DNA from 4 places in the Pseudomonas sp. HP_01 genome. Region 4 is predicted to be linked to each of the others. Evidence: predicted binding sites of a transcription regulator. Region 4 holds the regulator's gene; each other region holds the start of a gene.
The links. Region 4 encodes sigma-54, which starts transcription at its own class of promoters, with help from an activator protein. Its sites were predicted from a motif close to ANTGGCATNNANNTTGCTNT; they were not measured.
Positions count from the first base shown of each region.

Region 1: ACYAR8_RS19830 (circularly permuted type 2 ATP-grasp protein) is a predicted target of sigma-54. The motif match lies at 1,515-1,534, and genes of this name have one in related genera.
Region 2: glnA (glutamate--ammonia ligase) is a predicted target of sigma-54. The motif match lies at 3,570-3,589, and genes of this name have one in related genera.
Region 3: ACYAR8_RS21060 (CmpA/NrtA family ABC transporter substrate-binding protein) is a predicted target of sigma-54. The motif match lies at 1,737-1,756, and genes of this name have one in related genera.

Region 1 covers NZ_JBTOPV010000043.1:14,938-20,773, forward strand. Annotated here, with positions in the region: gene ACYAR8_RS19815 (LTA synthase family protein) at 1-114, shown strand, start outside; gene ACYAR8_RS19820 (hypothetical protein) at 285-521, shown strand; gene ACYAR8_RS19825 (ribonuclease E inhibitor RraB) at 771-1,109, shown strand; gene ACYAR8_RS19830 (circularly permuted type 2 ATP-grasp protein) at 1,568-2,977, shown strand; gene ACYAR8_RS19835 (alpha-E domain-containing protein) at 2,990-3,949, shown strand; gene ACYAR8_RS19840 (transglutaminase family protein) at 3,946-4,797, shown strand; gene ACYAR8_RS19845 (acetyl-CoA C-acetyltransferase) at 5,605-5,836, shown strand, end outside.
Region 2 covers NZ_JBTOPV010000009.1:86,595-92,430, reverse strand. Annotated here, with positions in the region: gene typA (translational GTPase TypA) at 1-1,760, opposite strand, end outside; gene thiI (tRNA uracil 4-sulfurtransferase ThiI) at 1,901-3,355, opposite strand; gene glnA (glutamate--ammonia ligase) at 3,688-5,094, shown strand; gene ACYAR8_RS07390 (cupin domain-containing protein) at 5,262-5,711, shown strand; gene ACYAR8_RS07385 (chorismate mutase) at 5,740-5,836, shown strand, end outside.
Region 3 covers NZ_JBTOPV010000046.1:433-6,268, forward strand. Annotated here, with positions in the region: gene ACYAR8_RS21055 (ANTAR domain-containing response regulator) at 1-367, opposite strand, end outside; gene ACYAR8_RS21060 (CmpA/NrtA family ABC transporter substrate-binding protein) at 380-1,588, opposite strand; gene ACYAR8_RS21065 (quinone-dependent dihydroorotate dehydrogenase) at 1,862-2,884, shown strand; gene rmf (ribosome modulation factor) at 3,036-3,251, opposite strand; gene rlmKL (bifunctional 23S rRNA (guanine(2069)-N(7))-methyltransferase RlmK/23S rRNA (guanine(2445)-N(2))-methyltransferase RlmL) at 3,823-5,836, shown strand, end outside.
Region 4 covers NZ_JBTOPV010000033.1:9,098-14,933, reverse strand. Annotated here, with positions in the region: gene ACYAR8_RS17320 (KpsF/GutQ family sugar-phosphate isomerase) at 1-593, shown strand, start outside; gene ACYAR8_RS17315 (KdsC family phosphatase) at 594-1,127, shown strand; gene lptC (LPS export ABC transporter periplasmic protein LptC) at 1,138-1,710, shown strand; gene lptA (lipopolysaccharide transport periplasmic protein LptA) at 1,697-2,239, shown strand; gene lptB (LPS export ABC transporter ATP-binding protein) at 2,239-2,964, shown strand; gene ACYAR8_RS17295 (RNA polymerase factor sigma-54) at 3,154-4,647, shown strand; gene hpf (ribosome hibernation-promoting factor, HPF/YfiA family) at 4,724-5,032, shown strand; gene ptsN (PTS IIA-like nitrogen regulatory protein PtsN) at 5,045-5,509, shown strand; gene rapZ (RNase adapter RapZ) at 5,512-5,836, shown strand, end outside.

The DNA of each region.
Region 1 (5,836 bases), on a different contig from region 4:
CCGAACGCGCCGGACGTCGCCGAGTTGCGCAAGAAGCTCGACAGCTTCCTGCAGACCGCAACCAAAAGCCTGCTGGACAACACGGCAGGAGTCAAAGACGCCAAGCCACAATGACCGCAGCCTGATGAAAAACGCCCCGAGACCGGGGCGTTTTTTTTTGCCTGCGGATTCATGGCTTCAGGCTGCGAACGTCAGCTGTGTGCTGACGATTCCGGTTGAACGTCGTTGCGCTGCAAGGGTCAAGATCACTAGGCCGCTGTCAGGCCCTTACTGAGGAGAGATTGATGAAAGTGTGGACTATTTCGTTTCTGGACAAAGACGGTGTGCAGCAAACCCTCGATCTTGAATCCGATCACCGTCCCAGTGATGAAGAGGCTGCGCAGCGAATCCGTCCGATCCTGTTTCCGGTCGCCAGTGATCTTGATCTGATCGACCTCGAGGGTCGCACTGCCGAGCCCACCGTGAAGACACTCAAAGAGCAGAACGCGGTACAGATCATTTCCATCGTCGAGGCGCCTTAAAAAGCCTGGATTTCCCGCCATCCTGCTAATTGGCAACGCACTATCAATCGGCGTACTCTGCCAGTGAGGTCGGTGAAGCATCTACCCGAGTCAGCTCGCGTACGTACGCCCGTTTTGTAAAACGCACCGGCCTTGTCAGCGACATGCTTGAGTCCCGGGCGGCAGATGACCTGCCGCTACACGCCTCGCCATCGAGGGGTGTTTCGGGATAGTTGAAACTCTATCTATCGTTGCATAGGAGGACGTTTCATGAGCACAGCCTATCAAGAAGACGTCAGCAGCCATGTTCTGCGCTGCATGAAAGAAGGCGGTTTCGACTTCGCACGCATTCACCCCATTGAGTTCTATGCCACCTTTCCGGATGAGGACCGGGCGCGTCAGGCTGCGGAAAAATTTCGCGGCGAGTCAGTCAATGTCCAGCTAAATGCACTGGAAGACGGTGCCTGGCACCTGGAACTGAGCAAGTTGATGTACGCGACCTACGACGGGATAGGCGACTTCGAGCAGGATTTCCAGACCGCGATTTTCGGTCTGGACGGGGAGGTTGAAGGCTGGGGCGTCAAACAAGTGCTCAAGCGTCTGCACTGACTTGGCTTGATCGACATTTCTGCGCCGAAGGGAGGCGCTGATCGCTGAAGACTGTCTCCCGCCTCTGCAACAAAATTTGGGGCGGGAGATGCACCCAACTGAATCGCAGGCAAAAAAAAGCCGCTCTCTTGGGAGCGGCGGAAAGGGAATATCGGGTGGCGTTGCCAATCGGGTATTGAGCCAATCGCCTTGTGAGATCCGGCGGGTTGGTCTGCGGTATGGGGCGATTATGCTCGGCGCCTGTCACGCGCGGAAATGAACTCTGGCTATGCCTGCGATAGATTTTCAAATGAACGACGCTTCGCCATGAGGCGTCGGGCAACGGGTTAGGGCGCATCGTGCACAGGAATGGTGCGGACGCTGTGGCTGTTTAATTCAACCCATTGATAATAAAGCGTTTATGCCGATGGCACGGGCCTTGCGAAGGTTCTGGTGTCCATGGTGACAAGGAGTACGGCATGATCCGCACCTTTTATGACGAGATGTACGATGCGGGCGGCATAGTTCGTCCGCATTATCGGGAATTCGCCCGCTGGTTGGGCGAAGCGCCGCCTGAGTTGCTCGCTCAGCGCCGGCGTGAGGCCGATCTTTTGTTTCATCGCGCCGGGATCACGTTCACGCTGTACGGCGACGAGCAGGGCACCGAGCGGCTGATCCCCTTCGATACGATTCCGCGCAGCATCCCGGCCAGCGAGTGGCGGGTGGTTGAGCGCGGCTGCATTCAGCGCGTCAAGGCGCTGAACATGTTTCTCGCTGACCTCTACCACGATCAGCGCATCATCAAGGCCGGGATCATTCCTGCCGAACAGGTCCTCGCCAACGAGCAATACCAGCTGGCGATGCAGGGCCTGAATCTGCATCGCGATCTGTATTCGCACATCTCCGGCGTCGATCTGGTGCGTGACGGCGACGGCACGTATTACGTGCTCGAAGACAATCTGCGCACGCCAAGCGGCGTCAGCTACATGCTCGAAGACCGCAAGATGATGATGCGGCTGTTCCCCGAGCTGTTCGCCGCGCAACGCATCGCGCCGATCGATCACTACCCGAACCTGTTGCTGGACACCCTGAAAAGCTCGAGCCCGCTGGATAACCCGAGCGTCGTTGTGCTGACACCCGGGCGCTTTAACAGTGCGTTTTTCGAGCATGCGTTTCTGGCCCGGGAAATGGGGGTCGAACTGGTGGAAGGCGCTGACTTGTTCGTGCGCGATGACCGCGTGTTCATGCGCACCACGGATGGCCCGAAAGCGGTCGACGTGATTTACCGCAGGCTGGATGACGCGTTCCTCGATCCGTTGGCGTTCAATCCGGATTCGATGCTCGGCGTGCCGGGTCTGCTGGCCGCGTACCGTTCGGGCAATGTGGTGCTGGCCAATGCCATCGGGACCGGCGTGGCGGACGACAAGTCGGTCTACCCGTTTGTCACCGACATGATCCGTTTCTACCTCGACGAAGAGCCGATCCTCAAGAACGTGCCGACCTGGCAGTGCCGCAAGCCCGAAGAGTTGTCTCACGTGCTCGCCAATCTGGGCGACCTGGTGGTCAAGGAAACCCAGGGCTCCGGCGGTTACGGCATGCTCGTGGGCCCCGCAGCCACCGCTGCCGAAATCGAGTCATTCCGGGCGCGCCTCAAAGCCAAGCCCCACGCGTATATCGCGCAACCGACCTTGTGCCTGTCGACCTGTCCGACCTTCGTCGAGAACGGCATCGCCCCGCGCCACATCGACCTTCGCCCGTTCGTCCTGGCTGGCCGCGAAACCCGTGTAGTGCCCGGTGGTCTCACGCGCGTTGCCCTGCGCGAAGGTTCGCTGGTGGTGAACTCGTCGCAGGGTGGCGGCACCAAAGACACCTGGGTGGTCGAGGATTAAGGATGCCTGCCAATGCTAAGTAGAACTGCCTCGGATTTATATTGGATGTCGCGGTACCTGGAGCGCGCCGAAAACCTCGCGCGGATGCTCGACGTCAGTTACTCGCTGTCGCTGATGCCACAGGACGGACGCGGGGATGGCCTCAATGAAATCGCCATGCCACTGCTGATCACCGGAACGCTGGACGATTACCTGGAGCGCCACGGCGACCTGCATGCCGAGCGCTTGCTGCACTTTTTCGCACTGGACGCCGAAAACCCGGCGAGTATCTTCAGCTGCCTGGGCGCGGCGCGGGCCAGTGCCCATGCGGTGCGTGGGCGTATTACTGCGGACATGTGGGAAAACATCAACGCCACTTACCTGGAAATTCGCGGCATCGCCGAACAGGGTTTGAGTCGTTATGGCATGAGCCGTTTCTGCGAGTGGGTGAAGGAGCGTTCGCATCTGTTCCGCGGCGCAACCTACGGCACCATCATGCGCAACGACGCGTTCCGTTTCATTCGTCTGGGCACGTTCATCGAGCGCGCCGACAACACCCTGCGCATGCTCGATGCGCGCTATGAAATGCTCGAATTGCGCGGCCCGTCCGCCAACGCGGCGGCAGACAGTTCCGCCGCCGGCTATTACCAATGGAGTGCGCTGTTACGCGCATTGTCCTCATTCGAGGCGTACACGGAAGTCTATCGCGATGCACCGGGTGCCCGTCAGGTCGCTGAATTGCTGCTGTTGCGTGCGGACATTCCGCGCTCATTGCGTGCGTGTCTGGAGGAGCTGGACATCATTCTCGCCAGTCTGCCCGGGGCCAATGGCCGTCCCGCCCAGCGTCTGGCCGCCGAGCTGGACGCTCGTCTGCGCTACACCGGCATCGACGAAATTCTCGATGAAGGCCTGCATGAGTGGTTGAACGAATTCATTCCACTTCTGGCCCAACTGGGTAGCGTCATTCACACTTCTTACCTGGAGGCTGCATGAGACTCTCAATTAGCCACGAGACCACTTATCACTACGACGATCAGGTCCGCGCCAGCATCCAGTATTTGCGTCTGACCCCCCACGACAGTGAGCGCCAGCAGGTGCTGAGCTGGCAGTTGGCATTGCCGCGGCCGGTCCGGGCGCAGATCGACCCCTTCGGCAATATTCTCCACGTGCTGACCCTCGACGAACCCCACGAAGCCATCGTGATTGGTGCACGTGGTCAGGTCGAGATCGACGAGAAGCGCGAGTCGGAACATGAGAGCCAGTCCTCGCTGCCGTTCCTGCGCTTCACCCGCCTGACCGAAGCTGACGAAGCGATTCGCGCCTTCGCCGTCGCGCAGACCCAGAAGCGCACCGACCGCACCGCGTTGATCGATATGATGCATGCGCTTAACGAGCACATCACTTACACGCCCGGCGCGACGGCGGTGGATACCAGCGCCGCCCAGGCGTTCGCCAACCGCGCGGGCGTTTGTCAGGATCACACGCACGCGTTTCTGGCCTGCGCCCGCAGTCTGGGGGTGCCGGCGCGCTATGTGTCGGGTTATCTCTACAGCGACAGCAGCGAACATCTGTCCAGCCATGCGTGGGCAGAAGCCTGGATTGATGACGCTTGGTACAGCTTCGACGTGACCAATCAGTTGGCGATTCCGGAGCGGCATCTCAAGCTGGCGGTCGGCCTGGATTATCTGGATGCCTGCCCGGTGCGCGGCATGCGGCGTGGCGGTGGTTGCGAGCAGATGCACGCCAAGGTAGTCGTATCGCCCGCAGCGCCGATTGCGGTTCCGACGGCTGCGAAAAAGCCTGTCCCGGCGCCGATGATTCAGGTGCAACGCCAGGGCTGATCAGCCCGCAGCGGCCGAGGGCTCAGCTCGGCCGCCTTCCCATGGTCTGTCCGCTACTGAGTGCGCCAGGCCCCCCTGGCTCCGATCCCACCCGATTCGCTGATCCCACACGGTCCGCTCACACACAAGTGATATGCAACGAAGCCATCCTGCACGGCCGGCAGTCGCCTGTGTGAAACAGGCAACCTGGTGAGTTCGTCGTGGGAAGAGGCGCTTGCAGAATGCAGGATGCTCAGCCAAACAGCCGCGTCATGTTCGGCAAGATCAGCAGCAGCGTGGTGGCGAAAACAATGAGTCCGGCCTGACGTATTTTCGAGCGCTTGAACTTGAACATGGTAAATGCCTTTTCTTGTTATTCCTGAGCAACAGAAACCCATGGGCCTTGGGCGTGACCAAGGCGAGGATTGGCAAAGGTGAGGCAAAAGAGCAGGTGCCCCAATCAGCAGATCGCGGGCGGCAGGCGCTGGGTGAAACGATTTTGTTATGGCGCCACTGCTACTGACTAAACCTTAGAGCCCGCGTGCTGTGCGGTTTAGATCATTGAGGATTATCGGGTTGCGCTCTTATAACCTCCTGACGATTGGCGAATAGCCATCGCGCAAATATTCCCCTGCTAGACACCTGCGTTCAAAACTGCCCAGGCTCAATAGCTCGCTACCGTTCGTCCGAGTCCGAAACTTCCCACAACCAGCTAACCTGTCAATCGATCCGGCGAAACAGCAGCGCTGTGATAAACAGTGCGCACATGACAGTTCTACTGTCGGTCGGACCTATAAAAAGGCAGTTCATCGGGTTAGCGAGGACAGGATGACCGAAGCGTTTATTTACGATGCCTTGCGCACGCCGCGGGGCCGGGGCAAGCCGGATGGCGCGTTGTACAGCGTCAAACCGGTAGATCTGGTGGCCGGGCTGTTGAAAGAACTGCAAGTGCGCAATCACCTCGATACCCACCACGTCGATGACATTGTGCTGGGCTGCGTCACGCCCATCGGCGATCAAGGCGCCGACATCGCCAAGACCGCAGCGCTGGTCGCCAACT
Region 2 (5,836 bases), on a different contig from region 4:
AGACGGATCGACTTAGGAGTGACTTCACACAGCTCGTCGTCCTGGATGAATTCCAGAGCCTGTTCCAGGGTGAACTTGACCGGTGGAACCAGAGCGATGGTCTCGTCTTTACCCGAAGCACGCATGTTGTCGAGCTTCTTGCCTTTGGTTGGGTTGATACCCAGGTCGTTGTCGCGGCTGTTCAGGCCTACGATCTGACCGTTGTAGATCTCCTGGCCGTGTTCTACGAACAGCTTGCCACGAGCCTGCAGGGTTTCCAGCGAGTAGGTCAGCGCCTTGCCGGTCTCAACCGAAACCAGAACGCCGTTCTGACGGCCGGAGACGTCGCCCGACTTCATGGTGTCGTAACGGTCGAAGATCGAGGTCAGGATGCCTGCACCAGAGGTGAGGGTCAGGAACTCGTTACGGAAACCGATCAGACCGCGAGCCGGGATGTTGTACTCAAGGCGCACACGGCCCTTGCCATCCGGAACCATGTTGGTCAGATCGCCTTTGCGCAGACCCATTTGCTCCATGATGGCGCCCTGGGATTCTTCTGGCAGGTCGATGGTGACGTTTTCAAACGGTTCCTGCTTGACGCCGTCAACGACACGGATGATCACTTCCGGACGACCGACACCCATTTCGAAGCCTTCGCGACGCATGGTTTCGATCAGTACGGACAAGTGCAGCTCACCACGGCCCGAGACCTTGAACTTGTCAGCGGTGTCGCCTTCTTCAACGCGCAGAGCAACGTTGTACAGCAGCTCTTTGTCCAGACGTTCCTTGATGTTACGGGACGTCACGAACTTGCCTTCTTTACCGCAGAACGGCGAGTCGTTGACCTGGAAGGTCATCGAAACGGTTGGTTCGTCAACGGTCAACGGCACCATGGCTTCCACGTTCAGCGGATCGCACAGGGTGTCGGAAATGAACAGCGAGTCCATGCCGCTGATGCAGACGATGTCACCGGCTGCTGCTTCATCGACGTCGATGCGGTGCAGACCGTGGTGACCCATCAGCTTCAGGATACGGCCGTTGCGACGCTTGCCGTCAGCACCGATCGCGACAACCGGAGTGTTCGGCTTGACGCGGCCACGAGCGATACGGCCAACGCCGATAACACCCAGGAAGCTGTTGTAGTCCAGTGCAGAAATCTGCATCTGGAACGCACCGTCACGGTCAACCTTTGGCGCAGGCACGTTGTCGACGATCGACTGGTACAGCGGGGTCATGTCTTCAGCCATGTCGGTGTGTTCCAGACCGGCGATGCCGTTCAGGGCCGAGGCGTAGACGACTTTGAAGTCCAGCTGTTCTTCGGTGGCACCGAGGTTGTCGAACAGGTCGAAGATCTGGTCCAGAACCCAATCCGGACGCGCGCCTGGACGGTCAACCTTGTTGATGACCACGATTGGACGCAGGCCGGCTTCGAACGCCTTCTTGGTCACGAAACGGGTTTGCGGCATAGGGCCGTCTTGAGCGTCGACCAGCAGCAGAACGGAGTCAACCATCGACATCACGCGCTCTACTTCACCACCGAAGTCGGCGTGGCCCGGGGTGTCAACGATGTTGATGTGGTAGCCATTCCAGTTGATCGCGGTGTTCTTCGCGAGAATGGTAATACCGCGTTCTTTCTCCTGGTCGTTGGAGTCCATCACGCGTTCGTCGTTGAGCTCGTTGCGCTCAAGGGTGCCGGACTGGCGCAGAAGCTTGTCAACGAGGGTAGTTTTACCGTGGTCAACGTGAGCAATGATGGCGATGTTGCGTAGATTTTCGATCACTTGTGTATCTCGATCAGAGGATTCGGTCAGCTGCCTGATTGCAGGCAGCTATGAACGGTGGAGCCGGCGAAAGCCGTTACGGCTGACGACTGGTGTCGGGGGGCCGGTGACGCAAGCCACAGGCAAACAGCCCCGGGCACTTAGCTCGGTCGATAAACGCGCACATTGGCATGCCCCTCACTGAGCAGATGATGAGCATGCAGGCGACTCATGACGCCTTTGTCGCAATAGAGCAGGTACTGGCGCGTGTCATCCAGTTCCTTGAAACGGCTGTTCAATGCAAAGAACGGCAGCGTTTGTACTTCAACGCCAGCCAGATCCAGCGGACGGTCTTCAGCGTCATCCGGGTGACGGATGTCGATGACCACTTGCCCGGCCAGCGCCTGACTGACTTCTTCAATCTGAATGTCCTGGCCCAATTCCTCGATCACACGATCGATCGGTACCAGACGAGCGTTTTCCAGCGCACGTTCGAGCACGGACATGTCGAACGATTTTTCTTCGTGCTCGACCCGGTTGCGCTTGGCGGCGGTCTTCGGGTTCACCGAAATCACACCGCAGTATTCGGGCATGTGCCGGGCAAAATCGCCGGTGCCGATCTGATCGGCCAGGTCGATGATGTCCTGTTTGTGACTGGCGATCAGCGGTCGCAGGACCAGCTTCTCTGTCACGCAATCAATCACCGACAGGTTGGGCAGCGTCTGGCTGGATACCTGGGAAATCGCCTCGCCGGTGACCAGCGCGTCGATTTCCAGCCGGTCGGCAATATTGGTCGCAGCGCGCAACATCATACGCTTCAATACTACGCCCATATGACTGTTATCGACTTTTCCGAGAATTTCTCCCAGAACTTCCTCGAACGGTACGCTGACGAACAGCACTCGCTGAGAGCTGCCGTACTTCTTCCAGATGAAGTGCGCGACTTCCATCACGCCCAGCTCGTGGGCACGTCCGCCCAGATTGAAGAAGCAGAAATGGCTCATCAGGCCACGGCGCATGATCTGGTAAGCGGCCACGGTTGAGTCAAAGCCACCGGACATCAGGATCAGGGTCTGTTCAAGCGAACCCAGCGGATAACCGCCCATGCCGTTGTGCTGGCTGTGGATCACGAACAGACGCTGGTCCCGAATTTCGATTCTGACTTCGACTTCCGGCGCCTTCAGCGAAATACCGGCGGCGTTGCACTCACGGCGCAGCTTACTGCCGACGTACTTCTCGACGTCCATGGAGCTGAAGTCATGATGACCTGCGCGCTTGCAGCGCACCCCGAATACCTTGCCGGGGATCGCATCGCCGAAGTGCAGTTTGCACTTCTCGTAGATGTCATCCATGTCGCCCAGCGGATACTGGTCAACCTGCAGAAAGTGCGTGATGCCGGGCATGCAGCTCAGCCGCTCGGTCATCTCGCGCAGGACTTTGGCATCCTCGACCTTTGTTTCGACCTCAAGGTTGTCCCACACGCCATCCACCACCAACGCCGGGTCCAGATCGCGGAGCACCGTACGGATGTTCTTGGCCAGCTGTTTGATGAAGCGCTTGCGCACAGGCCGGCTTTTGATAGTGATTTCTGGGAAGACTTTGACGATTAATTTCATGAAAACAGCGCGCTAGGTCCCGGTCGAAAATGGGGGGCGCGGATTATAGCGGAAATTGCTCAAGGTTTAACCAGTTATCGTACAGTCAATCGTCCACGCACCAAAACGGCCCTGTATACAATTACTTAGCACCACAACGGTGCGCACGTTTTCGAATATGCGACGTTTAACGCGCTAAAAGACTGGTATTCCCGCGGAAAACCCAACACAGGGCACTGGCATGCAAATTGCTCCCTTGTGAGGCAGGTTGCCTTGGTCGAGTATCGCGCCCGGCATCACCCAAATTGAAGGGCCCACTACTACTCAGGCCCTAATCCACCCCGGAGGACAACATGTCGAAGTCGGTTCAACTCATCAAAGATCATGACGTTAAGTGGATTGATCTGCGCTTCACGGACACCAAAGGCACTCAGCACCACGTGACCATGCCGGCCCGCGATGCGCTGGAAGACGACTTCTTCGAAGTCGGCAAAATGTTCGACGGTTCCTCCATCTCGGGCTGGAAAGGCATCGAAGCCTCCGACATGATCCTGCTGCCGGACGACGAAACCGCCGTCCTGGATCCGTTCACCGAAGAGCCTACCCTGATCCTGGTTTGCGACATCATCGAACCTTCGACTATGCAGGGCTACGATCGCGACCCACGCGCCATCGCTCACCGCGCCGAGGAATACCTGAAGTCGACCGGTATCGGTGACACCGTATTCGCCGGCCCTGAGCCAGAATTCTTCATCTTCGACGAAGTGAAATTCAAGTCCGACATCTCCGGCTCCATGTTCAAGATCTACTCAGAACAAGGTTCTTGGATGTCCGACGCGGACATCGAAGGCGGTAACAAGGGCCACCGTCCAGGCATCAAGGGCGGCTACTTCCCGGTTCCGCCATTCGACCACGACCACGAAATCCGCACCGCAATGTGCAACGCTCTGGAAGAAATGGGCCAGGTCGTCGAAGTTCACCACCACGAAGTGGCAACCGCTGGCCAGAACGAGATCGGCGTGAAATTCAACACGCTGGTTAAAAAGGCTGACGAAGTTCAGACCCTGAAATACGTCGTGCACAACGTTGCCGACGCTTACGGCCGCACCGCTACCTTCATGCCAAAGCCTCTGTACGGCGATAACGGTTCGGGTATGCACGTTCACATGTCCATCTCCAAAGATGGCAAGAACACCTTCGCAGGCGAAGGTTATGCCGGCCTGTCCGACACCGCTCTGTACTTCATCGGCGGCATCATCAAGCACGGCAAGGCACTGAACGGCTTCACCAACCCGGCAACCAACTCGTACAAGCGTCTGGTTCCAGGTTTCGAAGCGCCGGTCATGCTGGCCTACTCGGCCCGTAACCGTTCGGCATCGATCCGTATTCCTTACGTCAACAGCCCTAAAGGCCGTCGTATCGAAGCACGTTTCCCGGACCCGGCAGCCAACCCGTACCTGGCGTTCGCTGCCCTGTTGATGGCTGGCCTGGATGGCATCCAGAACAAGATCCACCCTGGCGATGCTGCTGACAAAAACCTGTATGACCTGCCGCCTGAAGAGGCGAAAGAGATCCCACAAGTTTGCGGCAGCCTGAAAGAAGCCCTGGAAGAGCTGGATAAAGGCCGTGCGTTCCTGACCAAAGGCGGCGTATTCAGTGACGACTTCATCGACGCTTACATCGCGTTGAAATCCGAAGAAGAGATCAAAGTGCGCACCTTCGTACACCCACTGGAATACGAGCTGTACTACAGCTGCTGATCCAGTCGCGCCGGCGTAAGCTGCGTGAACAAGAGGCCTCCTTCGGGAGGCCTTTTTTGTTGCTGGCCGGGCATTGCTCGGTCGCTATAAATATGTACCGCAGATGGGAATGACGCTTCCGGCAACCTTGTGTTTTCTGCTTTTCAACAAGCACAAGGATTTCATCCATGTTCAACATCACCCCCGCTTGCCTGCTGCTGGCGATGATCGCCCTTGGCGGATGCACCACTGCGCAAACGTCCAACTCCACTCCAGTCTCAACGGTCGAATCCACCGTGCTGCTCAAAAGCTCAAATTCCTGGGACGGAACAGCCTATGACGCCTACCCCGTCGGCAAGCCTGAGCTGACCGTCCTCAACATCAAGATCCCCGCGAACACCGCACTCAAATGGCACGAGCACCCGATGCCCAATGCGGCCTATGTCGTTTCCGGCAATCTCACGGTCGAAACCCGCGAAGGCGGCAAGTCGATTCTGCTCAAGCCAGGCGATGTGCTGCCTGAAATGATCAACAGGCAGCATCGGGGCCTTACGGGAGACACCGCCGTGGAGCTCGTCGTTTTTTACGCCGGAACACCGGGAATGCCACTTTCTACCAGCCAAAGTGATAAACAGTGATCGCTCGGTCATACGTGAGGACATAACAATGCTTAAACAGCTCCAATTCGCTGCCTTAGCCTGCGGCCTGGTGTCAACCGGCCTTCACGCGGCGCCTGCCCAGCAGCCCCCTGCGCAACTTCAGC
Region 3 (5,836 bases), on a different contig from region 4:
CGCTTTCGAAGCGGGCCATGGCGACGTCCAGAATCGGCTGCAGGCGTTGCGCGTGAATGCCTTCGACGATGTAGGCGCTGACCCCTGACTTGATCGCCTGGCGCATCACCCCGGGGTCGTGCTCATCGGTGAACATCACGATCGGCCGTGGCAGATCGCGAGTCACCAGCACCACTTGCTCCAGCACATCCCGCCCCGGTGATTCGGTGTCGATGAGGATCACGTCCGGGCGCACGGCCTGAACCCGGGCGGGGAGGTCGATGATCAGCCCGGATTCGTCGATCACCTCGAAACCGGCTTCGGTCAGCGCCGCTTTCAGGCGACCGACCTTTTTAGGGGTGTCGTTGATCAGCAGGATTCGCAGCATCTTGGCGTCTCCTCAGCGATCAGCATGAACGAGGGCCGCATCGGCCAGCGCGTGCAGCTTGAAGCTGCGGGCGTAACGCGCCGGGTCGCTGCCGTCCCAGATCTTGCCGTCGATCAACTGGCTGCTGCGCATGGGCGAGGGCGGCACGGCAATGCCCAGTGCCTCGGCGGCCTCGCGGTACAGGCCCAGTTGCTGGACGCTGCGGGCCACGCCGAGGTAATCCGGGTCTTCGCGCAGCAAACCCCAACGGCGGAACTGGGTCATGAACCACATGCCGTCGGACAGCCAAGGCATGTTCACCTGGCCGTCACCATGGAAGCGGATGGCGTGGTGGTCGTGCCACCGGTTGCCGAGCCCGTCGTCGTACTCGCCCAGTAGCCGCGATTCGATAGCGCCGACGGGGGCATTGACGTATTCGGCGGCGCTGAGCAACTGCGCGGTACTTCGGCGGTTGTCAGCACTTTCTTCGATGAAGCGACTGGCTTCAAGCACGGCCATCACCAGCGCGCGCGCCGTGTTCGGGTACTGCTCGGCGAATTCCGCGCTGCAAGCCAACACCTTTTCCGGGTGATCCGGCCAGATGGCCTGGGACGTCGCCAGGGTGAAGCCCAGATTCTGCTGAACCGCGCTGGCACCCCACGGCTCGCCGACGCAAAAGCCGTCGATGCGCCCGGCCTGCAAGTGCTCGACCATCTGCGGCGGCGGCACCACCACGCTGTCGACGTCGCGTAACGGGTGAATGCCCTGGCTCGCGAGCCAGTAATAAAGCCACAGGGCGTGGTTGCCGGTGGGAAAGGTCTGGGCGAAGGTCAGTTTTGAGTCGCTTTGGTGCGTGCGCCGATCAAGTGCATCAGGAGTGGTCACGCCCGCCTGCTGCAGCGACCGGGACAGGTTGATGCTCTGGCCGTTCTGGTTCAGCCCCATCAGCACTGCCATGTGCTTCGCCGGCCCGGCCAGCCCCAGTTGCACGGCGTAGACCAGCCCGTAAAGGCTGTGAGCGGCATGCAGTTCGCCGCTGACCAGTTTGTCGCGCAGGTTCGCCCACGAGGACTGGCGGTGCAGATTGATGTGCAGGCCATAAGGCTGGGCGAAGCCCTGGGTCGCGGCAACGATGAGCGAGGCGCTGTCGGTGAGCGCCATAAAACCGAGGTCGACGCTGGTCAGTTCCGGTGCATCGCTGCCGTTGACCCAGGCCAGTGAGGGAGTGAGCGAGTCAGTCATGATTGCAATTCCGCGTGGAGGCCGATGCGTCTTTCAACGCTGCCGGTCGTCCAAAAAAAACGCCGCCTCGCCCCGATTGAAACGGGTCGACAGCGACGTCATTGTCCAGTGTCTCGCTCCGCCATTGGATCGAGTCGATACAGGATTTAAAGCAAGCGATATGCCAGCGGCGAGCAGCGCAGTCAGCAAAGTTCGCGACATGCCTCGCGCTTCACCCGTACCGGCGTTTATAATCCGCCGCTGATCCCAGCCGCAATCGAGCCGCGCCCGCCCATGTATAACCTGGCCCGCCAGTTACTGTTCAAACTCTCCCCGGAAGCTTCCCACGATCTGTCCATCGACCTGATCGGAGCGGGCGGGCGTCTGGGGCTCAACGGCCTGTTCAACAAGGCGCCGATGCAGCTGCCGGTGACTGTCATGGGCCTGCGCTTCCCCAACCCGGTCGGGCTGGCGGCGGGGCTGGACAAAAACGGTGCGGCCATCGACGGCTTCTCGCAGCTGGGCTTCGGTTTCGTGGAGATCGGCACCGTCACGCCGCGCCCGCAACCGGGCAATCCGAAACCGCGCATTTTCCGTCTGCCCCGCGCCGAAGCCATCATCAACCGTATGGGCTTCAACAACCTGGGTGTCGACAATCTGGTCAGCCGGGTGCAGGCCGCGCAGTACAAAGGCGTGCTGGGCATCAACATCGGCAAGAACGCCGATACGCCGGTGGAGCGCGCCGTTGATGACTACCTCATCTGCCTGGACAAGGTGTACGCCCACGCCAGTTACATCACTGTCAACGTCAGCTCGCCGAACACGCCGGGCCTGCGCAGCCTGCAATTCGGCGACTCGCTCAAGCAATTGCTTGAAGCCCTGCGCTTGCGCCAGGAAGCCTTGACCCTGATTCACGGCAAGCGCGTACCGCTGGCGATCAAGATTGCCCCGGACATGAGCGACGAAGAGACCGTACTGGTTGCCGGCGCGTTGCTGGAATCGGGCATGGACGCGGTGATCGCGACCAACACCACCCTGAGCCGTCAGGGCGTCGAAGGGTTGCCCCACGGCGACGAAGCAGGCGGCCTGTCGGGTGCGCCGGTCCGCGAGCAGAGCACGCACATTGTCAAAGTGCTGGCCGGTGAATTGGGCGGGCGCTTGCCGATCATTGCGGCCGGCGGCATTACCGAAGGCCGGCACGCAGCGGACAAGATCGCGGCAGGGGCGAGTCTGGTGCAGATTTATTCGGGCTTCATCTACAAGGGGCCGGCGTTGATTCGCCAGTCGGTGGACGCGATCGCTTCGATGTCCCGCTGATCCATCCCGCTTCATCCGGACGAAAAGAGGGGTTCCGACTGGAACCCCTCTTGGGCTTGAGCCCGCCGCCCGGGTGGGGCGTGCGTGGTAATGGTGAAGCGGTCAAGAATGTCGAAGAAGCTTTAGGTCAGGCTGTAACGTGAGGGTTGCGTCAGCCGACCGCGTGAAGTTCGTTGAGTCTGTGAATGCCCGCAGTGCCGGTCATACCGTCCCAGTTGTCGCCGCGTCCTTCTCGCCAGCCGTTGATCCAGGCTTGACGCACTGACGGTAGAGTAAATGGGCAAAGCTCACGGGATTTACCGGATACGCCGTACTGGTATCCGCGCGAAAATGCTCTTTCCATCGGATCACGCTTAAGTCTTCTCATAGGGTGTTGCCCTCGTTTGTTGACTGTAATGTCCCTGGAGACCTCAGGTTGAGGTCCGGCAGAAAATCTTCTGCCGTTAGCGGCCCGCTGCCGGCGTCGCGGGCTTGATGCCACCGCCGTTGCGGCGATGACCTTGGGTGATTTCTAACCAATGAAAGATGCGCTGTGAATGATCGTTTTGTCATAAGAACGTAACCATTCAGGCATTACGACCATAAGCAGCCACTCGTTTGACAAGAGTTTTTTGAGGGAACCCCTTCTAACCGGGGCTTTCCGGTGGCAGTGCAAGTGTTTCGCAGTTGAGAGTGCTGGCTGTTTGCAGTCAGCGGAAAAACGACGAAGGGTCAGCGATGTGACTTTTTATTGCAGCCGCCGTCGTGCTGAATAGTATTTTTTTAACACCAAAACGTCGGCACCCATGTGCTGGCGGACCGTCGCACTCGAAATGTATCGGTGCGAAGGATAGGCACAAACTGTGTGCCGCGCAGGCGTCCTCCTTGAAAGGCGTCTGTTGGAATCGGGCCGGACAATGCGTTGTCCGGCCGCTATAGCCTTAGGCTCTGGAATACTCATGTCGGACCGTTACGAACTTTTCCTCACCTGCCCGAAAGGCCTCGAAGGCCTGCTGGCTGAGGAAGCCACCGCCCTCGGTCTCGAGGAAACCCGCGAACACACTTCCGCCATCCGCGGCACCGCCGACATGGAAACCGCCTACCGGCTGTGTCTGTGGTCGCGGCTTGCCAACCGGGTGCTGCTGGTGCTCAAGCGTTTCCCGATGAAGGACGCCGAGGACCTCTACCACGGCGTGCACGACATCGAGTGGGCTGACCATCTGGAAGCGGAAGGTACGCTGGCCGTGGAGTTCAGCGGTCATGGTTCCGGCATCGACAACACCCATTTCGGCGCCTTGAAGGTCAAGGACGGCATTGTTGACCGCCTGCGCACCGCGGACGGCGTCCGCCCTTCGGTGGACAAGCTCAACCCGGACCTGCGCGTGCACCTGCGGCTGGACCGGGGCGAAGCGATTCTGTCCCTGGACCTGTCCGGCCACAGCCTGCACCAGCGCGGCTACCGTCTGCAGCAGGGCGCCGCGCCGCTCAAGGAAAACCTGGCCGCCGCCATTCTGATCCGCTCCGGCTGGCCACGCATTGCCGCTGAAGGCGGCGCGCTGGCTGACCCGATGTGTGGCGTCGGCACCTTCCTGGTCGAAGCGGCGATGATCGCCGCTGACATTGCGCCCAACCTCAAGCGCGAGCGCTGGGGTTTCTCGGCGTGGCTGGGTCACGTGCCGGCGATCTGGCGCAAGCTGCATGACGAAGCGCTGGAACGCGCCCAAGCGGGTCTGGCCAAGCCGCCGCTGTGGATTCGCGGTTATGAGGCCGATCCGCGGCTGATTCAGCCAGGCCGCAACAACGTCGAACGCGCCGGCCTGAGCGAGTGGATCAAGATCTACCAGGGTGAAGTGGCGACCTTCGAGCCGCGTCCCGACCAGAACCAGACCGGTCTGGTGATCTGCAACCCGCCGTACGGCGAGCGTCTTGGCGACGAAGCCAGCCTGTTGTACCTCTATCAGAACCTCGGCGAGCGTCTGCGTCAGGCCTGTCTGAACTGGGAAGCGGCGGTGTTCACCGGTGCGCCGGATCTGGGCAAGCGCATGGGCATTCGCAGCCACAAGCAGTACGCGTTCTGGAACGGCGCACTGCCGTGCAAGCTGTTGTTGATCAAAGTGCTGCCCGACCAATTCGTTACCGGCGAGCGTCGCACCCCGGAGCAACGTCAGGCCGAGCGTGAGCAAGCCGCGTACGATCAGGCACCGGACGAGCCGCAAGAGCGTCAGTACAACAAGAATGGCAACCCGATCAAGCCAACGCCGGCCCCTGCGCCAGTCATTGAGCAACCGCGCCTGAGCGAAGGCGGACAGATGTTCGCCAATCGCCTGCAGAAAAACGTCAAGGCGCTGGGCAAGTGGGTCAAGCGTGAGGGCATCGATTGCTACCGCGTTTACGATGCGGACATGCCCGAGTACGCCATGGCCATCGACCTGTACCATGACTGGGTCCACGTTCAGGAGTACGTGGCGCCGAAGTCCATCGATCCGGAAAAGGCCTCGATCCGTATGTTCGATGCGCTGGCGGCCATTCCCCAGGCGCTCGGCATCGACAAGAGCCGCGTGGTGGTCAAGCGTCGCGAGCGGCAGAGCGGCACCAAGCAGTACGAGCGTCAGAGCGCCCAGGGCAAGTTCAACGAGGTCAACGAAGGCGGCGTGAAGCTGCTGGTTAACCTCACGGATTACCTGGACACCGGCCTGTTTCTCGATCACCGGCCGATGCGCATGCGCATCCAGCGCGAGGCGGCGGGCAAGCGGTTCCTGAACCTTTACTGCTACACCGCGACCGCAAGCGTGCACGCCGCCAAGGGCGGGGCGCGCAGCACCACCAGCGTCGACCTGTCGAAAACCTATCTGGACTGGGCGCGTCGCAACCTGTCGCTGAACGGCTTCTCGGACAAGAACCGTCTGGAGCAGAGCGACGTGATGGTGTGGCTGGAGGCCAGTCGCGATGAGTACGACCTGATCTTCATCGACC
Region 4 (5,836 bases):
CGGAGTCAACGCTGGCCAAGGCCGCAGACGTCAACCTCAATGCGCGGGTCGAAAAAGAAGCCTGCCCGCTGAATCTGGCGCCCACCTCCTCCACCACGGCGGCGCTGGTCATGGGCGACGCCCTGGCCGTTGCGCTACTGGACGCCAGAGGCTTCACCGCCGAAGACTTCGCCTTTTCCCACCCGGGCGGTGCGCTGGGTCGTCGGCTGCTGTTGAAGGTCGAGCATGTCATGCACACTGGCGTCGACCTCCCGCAGGTTGCGCGGGGCACGCCGCTTCGCGACTCGCTGATGGAAATGACCCGCAAGGGGCTGGGCATGACGGCCATTATCGAGAGCGATGGCCGCCTTGCCGGTATCTTCACGGACGGTGATTTGCGTCGCACGCTGGATCGCCCGATCGACATACGCCAGGCCAGCATCGATGAAGTGATGACCGTCCACGGCAAGACCGTGCGCCCGGAAATGCTGGCGGCCGAAGCCCTGAAAATCATGGAAGACAACAAGATCGGCGCACTCATCGTGGTCGACGAGAACGATCGCCCGGTTGGCGCGTTCAACCTTCAAGACCTGCTCCGCGCAGGAGTCATGTAAATGAGCGCCGATATGAATGACCTGATGCAACGCGGCAAGAACATCAAACTGGCCATCTTCGATGTCGATGGCGTACTGACCGATGGGCGCCTGTATTTCCTCGAAGACGGCAGCGAGTTCAAGACGTTCAACACCCTCGACGGCCAGGGCATCAAGATGCTCATCAACTCGGGCGTGACGACAGCCATCATCAGCGGGCGCAAGACGCCCGTGGTTGAGCGGCGCGCGAAGAACCTCGGCATCGCACATCTTTATCAGGGCCGCGAAGACAAACTCGTGGTTCTCGACGAGCTTTTGCAACAACTGAATCTAAGCTACGAGCACGTCGCGTATCTGGGTGACGATTTGCCCGACCTGCCGGTCATTCGCCGGGTCGGTCTGGGCATGGCCGTTGCCAACGCTGCCGGCTTTGTTCGCGAGCACGCCCATGGCACCACCCAGGCACGTGGCGGCGAAGGCGCTGCCCGCGAATTCTGCGAGTTGATCCTGAAAGCTCAGGGCAACCTCGAAGCGGCTCACGCCGCCTACCTATAGAAGTGCATTTATGCTGAGCAAAAAGTTTCGTACGTTTCTGCTGTTCGGTGTGCTGGCACTGCTGCTGGCAGCGGTCGGCTACTGGAACATCAGTCCGGAAAGCTTCCTCGATCAACCCAAGGCTGCCGTGGATGAAAGCGCTGTCGATTACTATGCGACCAACGCCCACAGCATTCAGTACCTGCCCGACGGGACCATGCAGTACGACATGACCGCCGACAAGGTCGAGCACTTGAAAGCCACCGACGTCACCCTGATGACCACGCCGGTGCTGCAGATGTATCGCGGCTCGACCTTCCCGTGGCACGTACAGAGCGTTCGCGCCGAAGTGTCGCCGGGGGGTGATCACGTCGAGCTGATCGACTCGGTGCGCATCAACCGCACCGACGAAAAGAACCGTACCACCATCATCACCAGCAGCCGCATGACTGTATTCCCGCAGAAGCAATATGCGGAGACTGCCCAACCCGTTAGAATCGACGGCCTTGGCGGTGTAACGACCGGCACGGGTATGAAAGCGTATCTGAAAGAAAGCAGGATGAACCTGCTATCCAACGTAAGAGGACAGTATGAGGCTCGTTAAAACCCTTCCTTTTTTGCTCGGCCTGGGCGCAGCACTGGGAAGCGCGAGCGCCTGGTCTCTGCCGACGGATCGCGATCAACCCATCCACATTCAGTCGGATGACGCGCAACTGGACGACAAGCAAGGCATCGCCACTTACAAAGGCAATGTCATCATCACCCAGGGCACGATGAAGATCACCGGCAACACCGTGACCATCACCCGTACACCGCAAGGCGACGTGGACGTGTTTACGTCCGTGGGCAACCTGGCTTACTACGAGCAGAAGCCATCGGTGGACAAGCCGATCGTTCAGGCCTGGGGCGTTACCATCCAGTACTTCGCGGCCCAGAACCGCATCGTGCTGATCGACAAGGCCAAAGTAGTCAACGACGGCAACACGTCCGAAGGCGAGAAAATCGTCTATGACACCGTCAAGCAGGTCGTGAACGCCGGTCGTGCCAATGGCACCAAGGTCACCGCCCCACGCCCTCGCATCGACATGGTCATCCAGCCGAAAAAGAAAACCGACCAGCAGAAGGCCCAGTAATGGCAACGCTGAAAGCCCAACACCTGGCCAAGGCCTATAAAAGCCGCCAGGTCGTACGTGACGTCAGCCTGTCCATCGAGAGCGGCCAGATCGTCGGCCTGCTCGGCCCCAACGGCGCCGGCAAGACCACCTGCTTCTACATGATCGTCGGCCTGGTTCAGGCGGATCAGGGTCGCGTCCTGATCGACGACCAGGACGTCAGCCACCAGCCGATGCACGGCCGCGCACGCGCCGGTATTGGCTACCTGCCACAGGAAGCATCGATCTTCCGCAAGCTCTCCGTCTCGGACAACATCATGGCGATCCTGGAGACCCGCAACGAGCTCGATCGCGCTGCCCGCCGCAAGGAGCTGGAGAGCCTGCTGCAGGAATTCCACATCACCCACATTCGCGACAACCTGGGGATGAGCCTGTCGGGTGGTGAACGTCGCCGTGTGGAAATCGCACGCGCCCTCGCCACTTCGCCGAAATTCATTCTGCTCGACGAACCCTTCGCCGGTGTCGACCCTATTTCCGTAGGCGACATCAAGCAGATCATTCACCACCTCAAGGCCAAAGGGATCGGCGTGCTGATCACCGACCACAACGTGCGTGAAACGCTGGATATCTGCGAAACCGCCTACATCGTCAACGATGGGCAGCTAATTGCCGAAGGCGACGCCGAATCCATCCTGGCCAACCAGTTGGTCAAGGAAGTGTATCTGGGTCACGAGTTCCGCCTGTAACCGCAGTGATGACATGAGGTCGTGCGGTGCCCCGCAGCGCGCGCTATCGCCGACCTCGTTTTTTAATTGTCATCACACTCTAGGCAAACCCTCCAGCTTCAGGCATATAATTTGCTTAAGTTGGCGCCATCGGCGCCCTGGTAGTAAATGGCGCGCAGTGCGCCGGCGAATAAGGTGTTAAGCCCTGCCATGAAACCTTCGCTAGTCTTGAGAATGGGCCAGCAGCTGACGATGACGCCTCAGCTGCAACAGGCAATCCGCTTGCTTCAGCTGTCGACGCTGGATCTCCAACAGGAGATTCAGGAGGCGCTGGAGTCGAACCCGATGCTGGAACGGCAGGAGGAAGGCGACGATTTCGACAATGCCGACCCCTTGGCGGATAACGTAGAGCAAAAGCCCAACGCTGATGTTCAGGAGCCCACCTATCAGGAATCGGCGCCTACCGTCGACAATCTGGATGAGGGCGACTGGAACGAGCGCATCCCCAACGAGCTGCCCGTCGACACCGCGTGGGAAGACGTCTATCAAACCAGCGCCAGCAGCCTGCCCAGCAATGACGATGACGAGTGGGATTTCACCACCCGCACTTCTGTTGGCGAGAGCCTGCAAAGCCACCTGCTCTGGCAGCTCAACCTGGCGCCGATGTCCGACACCGATCGCCTGATCGCCGTGACCCTGATCGACTGCATCAACAACCAGGGCTACCTCGACGAAACACTTGAAGAATTGCTCGACGCATTCGATCCCGAACTCGATATCGAGCTGGATGAGATAGAAGCCGTTCTGCACCGCATCCAGCAGTTCGAGCCTGCCGGCATCGGCGCTCGCAACCTGAGTGAATGCCTCCTGCTGCAGCTTCGCCAGTTGCCGGCCAAAACCAGGTGGCTGGCGGAAGCCCAGAAGCTGGTCAGCGAATACATCGACCTGCTGGGCAGCCGCGACTATGCGCAACTGATGCGCCGCATGAAGCTCAAGGAAGACGACCTGCGTCAGGTCATTGAGCTGGTCCAGAGCCTCAACCCGCGGCCCGGCTCACAGATCGAGTCCAGTGAAGCTGAATACGTCGTGCCTGACGTCATTGTGCGCAAGGACAACGAGCGCTGGCTGGTGGAGCTGAACCAGGAATCCGTGCCGCGCCTGCGGGTCAATCCGCAATACGCAGGATTCGTGCGTCGCGCCGATACCAGTGCCGACAACACCTTCATGCGCAATCAACTGCAGGAAGCCCGCTGGTTCATCAAAAGCCTGCAGAGCCGCAACGAGACGCTGATGAAGGTGGCCACGCAAATCGTCGAACACCAGCGCGGCTTCCTCGAGTACGGCGACGAGGCCATGAAGCCGCTGGTTCTGCATGACATCGCCGAAGCGGTCGGCATGCACGAATCGACGATTTCCCGGGTGACCACGCAGAAATTCATGCACACCCCGCGCGGGATCTACGAACTCAAATATTTCTTTTCCAGCCACGTCAGCACCTCCGAAGGCGGCGAATGCTCGTCCACGGCGATTCGCGCGATCATCAAAAAACTGGTCGCCGCGGAAAATCAGAAAAAGCCGTTGAGTGACAGCAAGATCGCTGGTTTACTGGAAGCACAAGGCATTCAAGTGGCCCGTCGCACAGTCGCCAAGTACCGCGAATCCCTTGGGATTTCGCCGTCCAGCGAACGCAAGCGGCTGATGTAAAGGCCACACGTCAAAGTGTTTCAGTGGCAGGCATTACGCCTGCCTCTTAATGCACTGGCAACGAAGGAGAAGCTGTATGCAAGTCAACATCAGTGGACACCAGCTGGAAGTGACCGAACCTCTGCGTACCTACATCGGCGAGAAGCTCGCCCGACTGGAACGCCACTTTGACAAGATCACGAATGTGCAGGTCACGATGGAGGTCGAGAAGCTCAAGCAGAAAATCGAAGCCACCCTGCATGTTCCTGGCGCTGAAGTGGTTGCCAACGCCGAACACGACGACATGTATGCAGCCATTGACCTGCTTGCCGACAAGCTTGACCGCCAACTCAAAAAACATAAGGAAAAACAGCAAAGTCTGCTGCAAGGCGCGACTGCTCGCTGACACTCCCCACTCATGATCCGACTTGAAAATATCCTGACCCCTGGCCGTTCCCTCGTGAACGTGCCAGGCGGCAGCAAAAAAGCCGTACTCCAAAAGATCGCCAACGTGATCAGCAAGCAGGTGCCTGATCTTGATGAGCAGGTGATGTTTGAAAGTCTTACTGCCCGTGAAAAGCTCGGTTCTACCGGATTCGGCAATGGCATCGCCATTCCCCACTGTAGGCTGAAGGGCTGTTCAACGCCCGTCAGCGCCGTGCTGCATCTCGAGAAACCCATAGATTTCGACGCCATTGACGGCGCACCGGTTGACCTGCTTTTTGTGCTGCTGGTCCCGGAAGCGGCCACCGATGCCCATCTCGAACTGCTGCGCCAGATCGCCAGCATGCTTGATCAGGCCGAGGTGCGTAAGCGCCTGCGCGGCGCCAAGACAGGCGAAGAGCTCTACAACGTCGTGCTCGACGTCCAGAACGGTCACTGATCATGCGCATGATCATCGTCAGCGGCCGCTCCGGCTCCGGCAAGAGCACGGCCCTCGATGTCCTTGAAGACAGCGGCTTCTACTGTGTCGACAATCTTCCCGCCGGCCTGCTCCCTGAGCTGGCCGAGCGCGCGCTGATCAACACCGAGCTGGCTGAGCCTTTATTAGCTGTCTCGATTGATGCGCGCAACCTGCCCAGTCACCTGACACGATTCCCGCGCATGCTCGCCGAAGTTCGCGCCCGCCATATCCAGTGCGACGTGCTGTTTCTCGATGCCGATGAAGCAACCCTGCTCAAGCGTTTTTCCGAGACCCGACGTCGTCACC